One region of the Nonomuraea sp. B5E05 genome, then DNA from elsewhere that is predicted to be linked to it. Evidence: riboswitches for the same ligand, from Rfam matches in the RefSeq annotation. Region 1 holds a riboswitch; each other region holds the start of a gene.

Region 1 (3,438 bases):
GACCTCGTCGAGGTTGTCGAGGTCGATGCCGCCGATCCCGAACCACGGCCGCGAGGTGCCGAGCGCCGCCGCGTGCCTGAGCAGCGGCGGTCCGGGCGCCGGGCGGCCGGGTTTGGTCGGGGTGGGCCAGATGGGGCCGCAGCAGTAATAGTCGACGCCCTGCTCCACGGCCGCGGCGGACGCCTCGGCAGCGGAGTGGGTGGACCTTCCGATGACGATGTCGTCGCCGAGTATTTCTCGCGCGACCGTCACAGGAAGGTCGTCCTGCCCCAGATGGAGCACGTCGGGCCGGGCGGCGTGGGCGATGTCCGCCCGGTCGTTGACGGCCAGGAGTTTGCCGTGCCGGTCGCAGGCGTCGCGGAAGACCTCGAGGAGCGCGAGTTCTTCGCGGGCCTCCAAGCCCTTCTCCCTCAGCTGGATGATGTCCACGCCGCCGGCCAGCACGGAATCGAGGAACTCTGCCAGGTCGCCGCGGTCGCGGCGGCCGTCGGTGCAGAGATAGAGGCGGGCCTCAGAAAGCGAGAGCTTGGGCACGCCGCTTGACCTCAGTGTGACGGCCGGCCCGGATCGCCTCGATGGGCGACCCCGGCAGGGACTCGTCCGGGGTGAAGAGCCAGCGCAGCGACTCGACGTCGTCGTAGCCGGCGTCCTGCAACACGGTCAGCGTGCCGGGCAGGCCCTTCATCACATCTTTTCCGTCGAGGAACACCGCGGGCACCTGAGGCCCGCCGCTGCCCCTGCGTACGCCGAGCAGCTTGTGGTCCTTGAGAAGTTGCTTGGCCCGCCCCAGCGGAAGGTCGAGGCGTGAGGCCACTTCGGGGAGAGTGAGCCACTCGTCGACGAGCTGCTCGGTCTCCCGGTCGATCTGTGCAACAGAAAGTGTCACGAAACCACAACTACCACATGGCGCGCTTGCTCAAACAACACAATCTCGTAGGGACACTTCGGGATCTACCAGGCGTTTGGCATCGAGGCGTTGGCCCGAGGCGATGATTCTACGGCCCTGTACGAGGTCTCGCGGCCGATCGACGGCGAGCACGGCGGCGAGGGCGTCGTCGGCGGTGAGCCACACGGCCGACCATTTACCCTCCGCGTCACCGCGGTAGAGGAGGCGTTCGCCCGCGGGGTGGTGGCCGGCGTACTGCACCATGTGCCCGAACTGCTCCGACCAGAAGTAGGGCACGGGATCGTAGACGGCGTCCTCGCCGAGCAGCGTCGCGGCGGCGACCTCGGGCGCGTTGAGCGCGGAGTCCCAGTGTTCGACGCGGAGCCGGGTCTGCCAGCGGCGCGACCACCAGGCGGCGCAGTCGCCGACGGCGACGACGCCGGGCAACGAGGCGCGCAGATGCTCGTCGGTGACGACACCGTTGTGCAGGTCGATGTCGGCGTCGGCGAGCCACTCGACGGCGGGACGCACGCCGATGCCGGTGACGACCACGTGGGCCTCGACGAACGCGCCGCCCACCAACCGCACGCCGCCCTCGTCCACGGAGTCGACCATGGCGCCGAGCCGCAGGTCGATGCCGGAATACCAGGCCTCGGTGCGCGCGCCGATCTCGGCGCCGACGGCGGTGGCGAGCGGCGCGGGGCCGGCCTCGATCACCGTCACCGCGCACCCGGCCCGGCGGGCGGCGGTGGCGACCTCGGCGCCGATCCACCCGGCGCCGATGATCGCGACGCGGGCGCCGGGGACGAGCATGGCCCTGAGCTCGTGGGCGTCGTCGAGAGTGCGCAGCACGTGCTGGGGACCGTCGCCGGGAAGCCTGATCGGGTCGGCTCCGGTGGCGATCACCAGGCCGTCGTAGCCCAGCTCGCCCTCGGTCGTCTCCACGACCCCCGCGCGCAGCGACTTGGCGCTGACGCCGGGCCAGAACTCGACGCCGAGCGCGGCCAGGTCGGCGCCGACGTAGCTGTCGTCGGCCTCCCCCGACAACACGGCCTTGGACAGGGGCGGGCGGTCGTAGGGGCGGTGGCGTTCCCTGCCGACCATGGTGACGCGCCCGGCGAAGCCCTTCGAGCGCAGCGCCTCCACAGTGCGCAGACCGGCCAGTCCTGCTCCGACGACGACGACGTGGTTCACGTCCATGACCATAACGGGGGCGGTGTCCGGGCATGACACCGAGGCCGTAGGCTGGTGAGGGAAAGACGCGCGGGAGTCCGGCCGTTACCGGGCTGAGAGGAAGGCTTGACCGGGCCTTCGACCGCAAGACACCTGATCCGGGTCATGCCGGCGAAGGGAGCGCATGTGGACGTGATCGTAGGCGGCGGGATCGTCGGGCTGTCGGTCGCCTGGCGGCTGGCCCGCTCCGGCCGGCCGGTCACCGTGGCCGACCCGGCGCCCGCTTCGGGGGCCTCGCACGCGGCCGCGGGGATGCTGGCTCCGGTCAGCGAGGTGACCTACACCGAGGCACCGCTGCTGCGGCTCGGGATGGCCGCGCTGCGCCGCTGGCCGTCCTTCGCCGCCGAGCTGGCCTTGGACGCCGGGCTCTCCGGTCCGGCCGCACTCGACTTCCGTACGAACGGCACGCTGGACGTCGCGTTCGGCGCCGACGACCTGGCGGCGCTGGACGAGCTGGCCGCGTTCATGGAGAAGCTGGAGCTGCCGGTCGAGCGGCTGACCGGGCGCGAGTGCCGGCGCCTTGAGCCGATGCTGGCCCCCGCCGTGCGCGGCGGCCTGCTGGCTCCCGGCGACGCCTGGGTCGATCCGCGCCGCGTGACGGCGGCGCTGCTCGCCGCCCTCGACCGGCTGGGCGTCCCGCTGGTGCGGGCGCGCGTGAGCGAGCTCACGCGTGACGGCGGCAGGGTCACAGGGGTACGCCTCGCGCCACCGGACGTCCCGGCCCCCGCCGTGGCCGATGGGGGCGTGCCGCGACACCTGCGGGCCGAGCGGGTGATCCTGGCGGCCGGGGCGTGGAGCGCCGGGCTGGCCGGGGTGCCGGTACGTCCGGTCAAGGGGCAGATCATGCGGTTGCGCTCCGCCCAGCCCCTGCTCGGCCGGTGCGTACGCGGCACCGTGCACGGCTCGTCCGTCTACCTGGTCCCCAGGGGCGACGGCGAGCTGGTCGTCGGCGCCACCCAGGAGGAGATGGGGTTCGACACCAGGGTGACGGCCGGCGGGCTCTACGAGCTGCTGCGTGACGCCAGGGAGCTGGTGCCGGGCGTCACCGAGCTGGAGGTGGCCGACGTGGTGGCCGGGCTGCGGCCAGGGACGCCGGACAACCTGCCCGTCATCGGCCCGAGCGGCACGCCCGGGCTCGCGCTGGCCACCGGGCACCATCGGGGCGGCGTGCTGCTGGCCCCGTTGACGACGGCCATCCTGCTGGGCGAAGAAGGCGAGCTGGCGGCGCTGTGCTCGCCGGGAAGGTTTCAGGAAATTTCATGATTGTGATGATCAATGGGACCGCGCACGAGGTGATCGACGGCACGACCGTGGCGCAG
Region 2 (3,438 bases), on a different contig from region 1:
TCCATGGCCCAGAACCTGGTCGATCGCGGCATCCGGATCAACGCCGTGGCGCCGGGCCCGGTCTGGACGCCGCTGATCCCGGCGACCCTGCCGGAGGAGAAGGTCGGCTCGTTCGGCGGGCACGTCCCGATGGGCCGGCCCGCCGACCCGGACGAGATCGCCCCCTCGTACGTGTTCTTCGCCTCCGACCGGATGTCGTCGTACTACACGGGCGAGGTGCTGGCCCCGATCGGCGGCGAGACGCTGCCCGGTTAGCCCTGGTCAGTCGGCCATCGGCAGGTAGACCCTGCCGCCGCGCCTGGTGAACTCGGCCGCCTTCTCCGCCATGCCGGCCTCGATCGCCTCCTGCGTGTCCAGCCCGTGCTCGTCGGCGTAGCGCCGCACGTCGTGACTGATGCGCATGGAGCAGAACTTGGGGCCGCACATCGAGCAGAAGTGAGCGGTCTTGGCCGGCGCTGCGGGCAGGGTCTCGTCGTGGAAGGCCCGCGCGGTGTCGGGGTCGAGCGACAGGTCGAACTGGTCCTCCCAGCGGAACTCGAACCGCGCGTCCGACAGCGCGTCGTCCCACGCCTGAGCCCCGGGGTGGCCCTTGGCGAGGTCCGCGGCGTGGGCGGCGATCTTGTACGTGATCACGCCGGTCTTGACGTCGTCCTTGTTCGGCAGGCCGAGGTGCTCCTTGGGGGTGACGTAGCAGAGCATGGCCGTGCCGTACCAGCCGATCATGGCGGCGCCGATGCCCGAGGTGATGTGGTCGTATCCGGGGGCGACGTCCGTGACGAGCGGGCCGAGGGTGTAGAACGGCGCGTCGTCGCAGAGCTCGCGCTGCAGGTCGACGTTCTCCTTGATCTTGTGCATGGGCACGTGCCCCGGGCCTTCGATCATCACCTGGACGTCGTGCGCCCGCGCGATCGTGGTCAGCTCGCCGAGCGTGCGCAACTCGGCGAACTGGGCCTCGTCGTTGGCGTCCGCGATCGAGCCGGGGCGCAGCCCGTCACCGAGGGAGAACGACACGTCGTAGCGGGCCAGGAGCTCGCACATCTCGTCGAAGTGCTCGTACAGGAAGCTCTCGCGGTGGTGCGCCAGGCACCAGGCGGCCATGATCGAGCCCCCGCGCGAGACGATCCCGGTCTTGCGGCGGGCCGTGAGCGGCACGTACGCCAGCCGCACCCCCGCGTGCACGGTCACGTAGTCGACGCCCTGCTCGCACTGCTCGATCAGGGTGTCGCGGAAGACCTCCCACGACAGCGCCTCCGGGCGGCCCTTGACCTTCTCCAGCGCCTGGTAGATGGGCACGGTCCCGACCGGCACCGGCGAGTTGCGGATGATCCACTCGCGGGTCTCGTGGATGTCGGGTCCGGTGGACAGGTCCATGATCGTGTCGGCGCCCCACCGGGTGGCCCAGGTCATCTTCTCGACCTCCTCCTCGATGGAGGAGGTCACGGCGGAGTTGCCGATGTTGGCGTTGATCTTGACGAGGAAGTTGCGGCCGATGATCATCGGCTCGGTCTCGAGGTGGTTGACGTTGGCGGGGATGATGGCCCGGCCGGCGGCGACCTCCTGGCGTACGAACTCGGGGGTGACGCCCTCCCGCACGGCTACGAACTCCATCTCCCTGGTGACGATCCCCCGCCTGGCGCAGGCCACCTGGGTCACGGGCTCGCCCGCCGCGCGGCGCCCTGCGACCCACGGCTCGCGCAGGCGCGCCAGCCCGCGCCGCACGTCGGTCTCGACGTACGGGTCGGTGTACGGGCCTGAGGTGTCGTAGAGCGTCACCGACGAGCCGTCGGAGAGGTTGACCTGGCGCTTGGGGACGCGGAGGTCGCTTTCGTAGATCTTGGTAAAGGTGGGGACACGCGCGTCGGTCATCGCGCAAACTCCCTTCGCCGGCATTACCCGGAGCAGGTTCTGGCGGTCGGCGGCTCTCAGCCGTCCTCTCAGCCCGGTCCGCACCGGGCTCCCGCGTTGGACGGCGGTGATCCTACCCACGCCCATGTCAGGACGAAACATGACATCATCCGCAAAATGGAAGATCCCACGTCAACGACCGCGGCCACCGTCCACCGCGACCCCGGCACGCTCCTGCGCCTCGTCCACGCGGCCGGATTCGACACCGTCGAGCACGGCCTGAACACCGCCGGGCGCACGTGGCTGAGCGTCCTGGCGATCAAGCGCGAGGTTTGACGGCACTCTCCAGCGGTACCAACCCCATCAGGGGGACTATGAAAAAGATCGCCGCTGTCGCAGGACTCGTGCTGCTGGCCACCTTCGGCGCCCCCGCCGCCCACGGCGACGGGACGGACCAGCACGAGGTGAGCGAGGAGCAATACCGGACGCTGCTCGCCCAGTGCCGCTACGCCGACACGGGCAAGGCTCGTTGCCGCTCGACGGTCAAGGAGATCTTCCGCATCGGCGCCAGGGACGCCGATCTCGACTGCCGTACGTACGCCGGCGTGACCGTGTGCGGCACACTCCAGCTCAGCGAGGCCGAGCGCGCCTGCATCCGCGACTCCCAGGAGCACGGCATCTCGTTCCGCCGCGCCGAAGTGGAGTGCTACGCCTTCTCCTGAGGTGGCAGACGCCATGATCATTGTTGGGGTGGATGGCTCGCGCGCCGGGCTGGAGGCCGCCGGCTGGGCGGCCACCGAGGCGGCGCTGCGCCGCACAACGCTCACCGTGGCCCACGCCGTGCCGCGGTGGGTGAACGACGCGCTGTCCCACCGCTACGCCGAGGTCGCCCGGTGGATGCGCGACGAAGCCAACTCGGTGCTCGTCGCCGCCCACGACCGGGCGCTGCGCGAACGCCCCGCGATCATCGTCGAGACCACCCTGCTGCCCGGCGACCCCCGCTCCGCGCTGATCAAGGCCGCGGAACAGGCCGACCTGCTGGTCGTCGGCGGCCACGGCATCGGCGGCGTACGCGGGCTGCTGGTCGGATCCGTCGCCCACGGGGTCGCCGCCCACGCCCTTACGAACGTCGTCGTGGTCGGCGAGCGGCCCGCGGCGCCGCGCGGCGAGATCGTGGCCGGCACCGACGGCTCGCCTCACGGCCTGCGGGCACTCGACTTCGCCTTCACCGAAGCCGAGCTGCGCGAGGCGCGGCTGCGGGTCGTACAGGCGTGGGCGTGGCCGCGGCCCGGCGGCTTCGTCCCCGCCGACCCCGAGAACGAGCAGCACACCCTGCAGCAGCTGAAAGACCTGCTGGCCGAGCGCCAGGAGCGGCACCCGGACGTCGACGTGCTGCCCGAAGTCGTGCACGGCCACCCCGTCGAGGTGCTGAGGGAGGCGGCCGAGGGCGCCGACCTGCTCGTGGTCGGCTCACGCGGGCACGGGCAGCTCGCCGGCATGTTGCTCGGCTCGATCAGCCAGGCCCTGCTGCACCACACCCCCTGCCCCCTCGCCGTGGTGCGGGTCTGACCCCCGCCGTGGTGTGACCTTCGG
Region 3 (3,438 bases), on a different contig from region 1:
GGCAAGGGCATCGCGGCCTGCAGCTTCGAGAGGGAGAACGACGTCTTCGAGCTGGTCAGCCGGCATGTGGGCACGTTCATCGGCAACGACGCGCGGCGGCTCGACCCGGTGCGCAGAGAGCTCGACGCCTACTTCTCCGGCCGGCTGCGCGCGTTCGCCACGCCGGTCGACTGGGCGCTGGCCACCACGTTCGCCCGGTCGGTGCTGCAGAAGACCACGGCGGTCCCCTACGGCACGACCACGACGCTGGAGGAGATCGGCCAGAGCATCGGCAGGCCGCGCGCGCTGCGCGCGATCGGCAACGCGCTGGCCTCCAACCCCGTCTGCGTGATCGTGCCCTGCCACCGGGTGGTGCGCGAGGACGGCGCGCTCGGCGAGTACGCGGGTGGCGCGAGCGCCAAGCAGCACCTGCTCAACGTCGAACAGCGCGCCTCCGCAGCACGCCGATGAGCGCGGTCACGAGGGCCGCCACCACCGCCGCGCCGAGCGCGCCGTTCATCCACGGTTGCCTGGTGAAGCCGATGGCGTCGCGGGCCGACGCCCACAACCCGTCCCACGCCGCGATGGTGGGCGTCGAGGTGGTCAGCCAGTAGGCGGCGAAGCCGAGCGCCCACGGCACCAGCATCGACCAGCGCGAGGGGGCGTCCTCGTCGGTGTTCCAGTGGTCGGAGCGGCCGAACCCGAAATAGTCGACGGCCAGCACCGCGAACATCGGCACGAACACCGCCCCGATCACGCCCAGGAACGCGCCGTACGAGGTGACGTCGACGACCAGGGCGATCACGACCGTGAACACGCCGATGGCGGTGGAGATGACCCGCCGGTCGACGCGCGGCATCAGGTTCTGCAGCGACATGGTGGTGGAGTAGACGTTCGCGAACGACTGGTCGGTCTCGCGCAACACCAGGATGCCGAAGAACAGCGCGCCCAGCGGAACGGCCACGAACGGGGTGAACACGGCCGTGTTGTCGGCCTCCACGGCGGCGGCGCCGGCGATGGCCACGGCGTAGACGCCGAGCCCGAGGCAGGCCACCTGGGCGATCGTGTAGCCGCCGACGATCCCGGTGAACGCCGCCCGTCCCGAGCGGGAGTGCCGGGCGAAGTCGGCGGCCAGCGGCACCCAGGACACCGACAGCGCGATCACGTAGTCGACGGCCGGGGCGAACCCGGTCCACGACCCGCCGGCGGGCGCGGGCGCCTCGGACAGGAAGAACCAGGTGAACCAGATCATCGACACGATCACGCCGACGGTGACGTACCGCCGCAGCAGGCGGATCGCGCCGAGCGGCCAGATCGTGAGCGCGGTGGTCAGCACGCCCGCCAGCACCACCCACACGGGGTACGCCACCCCGCCGAAGATCGCGGTGGCGGCCTTGGCGATCACCCACAGCTCGAAAGCGCCCCATCCGAGCATCTGCACGATGTTCAGCACCGTGGGCGCGTAGGAGATCCTGGCCCCGAACAGGCCGCGCAGCAGCACCATCGCGGGCTGCCCCGTGCGGGTGCCGGGGATGGCGGACAGGCCCACCATGGCCGTGCCGACCAGGCTGCCGACCACCGTCGCCACCAGTGCGGCGGCCAGGCTCAGCGGCGCGTCGCCGGTCGGGTTGAGCAGGAGCAGCGCCCCTGAGAAGCCGAGGAGGCTGACACCGAGGTTGGCCCAGAGCGCGCCCTGATCGAGCACGCCCAGAGTCTTGGGGGGCTGACCGTCGAGAGTCAGCGGAACTTCATCGGCGACGTGCGACATCGCACACTCCCTACGCCGGCATTACCCGGACAGGTTCATGCGGTCGGCGACAGCCGTAGTCGCCCTCTCAGCCTGATTGCCTCAAGCTCCCGCGGATTGATTTGTAGGTGCGGAGCCGGAATGCCCAAGTTCCGCGGGCCCCATGATGCCTCATCCATCCACGTTCGGCCAGCCCGGGCTGGCATGACCCACGTCACGGCGAGAGCGAACGGCCGGCGGGCGTACGGCAGAAAAGGGGGGATTCGTGTCCCTTCACACCATCGCATAACCCGCTCAAGCCTGCATATCCTGCCAATCAATTGCCGGCCTGCGGCGACATTCAACCGCAAGCCGGTTGTGTCCAGCAGCGCAAAGAGCAATCGCCTCGGGGAGGCGAAAAGGGGGAAAGCTGACGGCACTCCGTAGCCGTACAGGCGTCGAAAGTGCCACCCATGGCACTCATGGGTGGCGCTCTGGCCTGCTCCGGAGCGCCTGTGGCGCGCGGTGGCAGGGCGTCCGGCTCAGGCCACGAAGGGCTGCTCCCCCGTCTCGCTGACCAGCGGACGCCCGGCCGCCTCCCACGACTGCATGCCGCCCCCGACGTTGACCGCGTCGCGCCCGAGCTGGTTGAGCCAGGCCGCCACCTGCAGCGACCGGCCGCCCACCCGGCAGACGACGTAGACCGTCCGGTCGCTCGGCACCTCGTCGACCCGGCCCTGGATCTGGGTCATCGGAATGTGCACCGCCTCACGGGCATGGCCCGCCCGCCATTCGTCCTGCTCGCGGACGTCGAGAAGGTAGGCGTCTGCCGGGATGCCGCCCGGCTCGATCTCAGGAACGGTCATGACTCCATCATCTCCCGGCGAGGGAGTGCCGTCGCCTGGAGGAGGAACGACGAAGGAGTGACGGGGGAAGACGACGGCATCGGACGACCGAGCCCGCCTCACGAAGTGAGGCCAAGAACACGCGAGGGAGTGCCGTCGCCTGGAGGAGGAACGACGAAGGAGTGACAAGGGAAGACGACGGCATCGGACGACCGAGCCCGCCTCACGAAGTGAGGCCAAGAACACGCGAGGGAGTGCCGTCGCCCGGAGGAGGAACGACGAAGGAGTGACGGGGGAAGACGACGGCATCGGACGACCGAGCCCGCCTCACGAAGTGAGGCCAAGAACACGCGAGGGAGTGCCGTCGCCCGGAGGAGGAACGACGAAGGAGTGACAGGGGAAGACGACGGCATCGGACGACCGAGCCCGCCTCACGAAGTGAGGTCTTGAGCGCGTGCGTCGTACGCGGCGCGGGCGCGGGCGATCTCCTCCTGGTGGGCCTCGGTCCAGGTGACCAGGGACTTGATGGTCTCGTGCAGCGTACGGCCGAGCGGTGTCAGCGCGTAGTCGACCCTGGGCGGGACGACGGGGTGGACCGTGCGGCTGACCAGGCCATCGCGTTCGAGCTGGCGCAGCGTGACGCTCAACATGCGCTGGCTGACGCCGTCGATCTCCCGGCGGAGCTGGGTGAAACGCAGGCTCTTGCAGTCGAGCAGGGCGATGACGAGAAGCGACCACTTGTCGGCGATGCGATCGAGGATCTGGCGCACCTCGCAGTCCTCACGGGTGTCCCACTGGCGCGCGTCGTAGTCGTCGTCCATGGTGCCTGCGGAGTAACCGAGTGACTCGGAAGTGCCTTCTTCCATGAAGTCTCATGATGGCCAATGA

The links. Region 1 has a riboswitch for thiamine pyrophosphate ahead of thiO (glycine oxidase ThiO). Riboswitches for the same ligand answer to the same signal wherever they lie in the genome.
Region 2: it holds a riboswitch for thiamine pyrophosphate, as region 1 does, so the genes downstream of both, thiC (phosphomethylpyrimidine synthase ThiC) here and thiO (glycine oxidase ThiO) in region 1, are expected to answer to the same signal.
Region 3: it holds a riboswitch for thiamine pyrophosphate, as region 1 does, so the genes downstream of both, ABGB01_RS16130 (cytosine permease) here and thiO (glycine oxidase ThiO) in region 1, are expected to answer to the same signal.

The regions. Positions count from the first base shown of each region.
Region 1 covers NZ_JBDPMJ010000002.1:624,178-627,615, forward strand. Annotated here, with positions in the region: gene thiE (thiamine phosphate synthase) at 1-534, opposite strand, end outside; gene ABGB01_RS06215 (Rv2175c family DNA-binding protein) at 512-886, opposite strand; gene ABGB01_RS06220 (FAD-dependent oxidoreductase) at 917-2,080, opposite strand; TPP riboswitch at 2,140-2,256, shown strand; gene thiO (glycine oxidase ThiO) at 2,246-3,382, shown strand; gene thiS (sulfur carrier protein ThiS) at 3,379-3,438, shown strand, end outside.
Region 2 covers NZ_JBDPMJ010000035.1:42,896-46,333, reverse strand. Annotated here, with positions in the region: gene ABGB01_RS40275 (SDR family oxidoreductase) at 1-255, shown strand, start outside; gene thiC (phosphomethylpyrimidine synthase ThiC) at 262-1,866, opposite strand; TPP riboswitch at 1,859-1,971, opposite strand; gene ABGB01_RS40265 (hypothetical protein) at 2,023-2,181, shown strand; gene ABGB01_RS40260 (hypothetical protein) at 2,220-2,567, shown strand; gene ABGB01_RS40255 (universal stress protein) at 2,581-3,414, shown strand.
Region 3 covers NZ_JBDPMJ010000007.1:286,677-290,114, forward strand. Annotated here, with positions in the region: gene ABGB01_RS16125 (methylated-DNA--[protein]-cysteine S-methyltransferase) at 1-450, shown strand, start outside; gene ABGB01_RS16130 (cytosine permease) at 413-1,747, opposite strand; TPP riboswitch at 1,738-1,850, opposite strand; gene ABGB01_RS16135 (rhodanese-like domain-containing protein) at 2,248-2,571, opposite strand; gene ABGB01_RS16140 (helix-turn-helix domain-containing protein) at 2,982-3,416, opposite strand.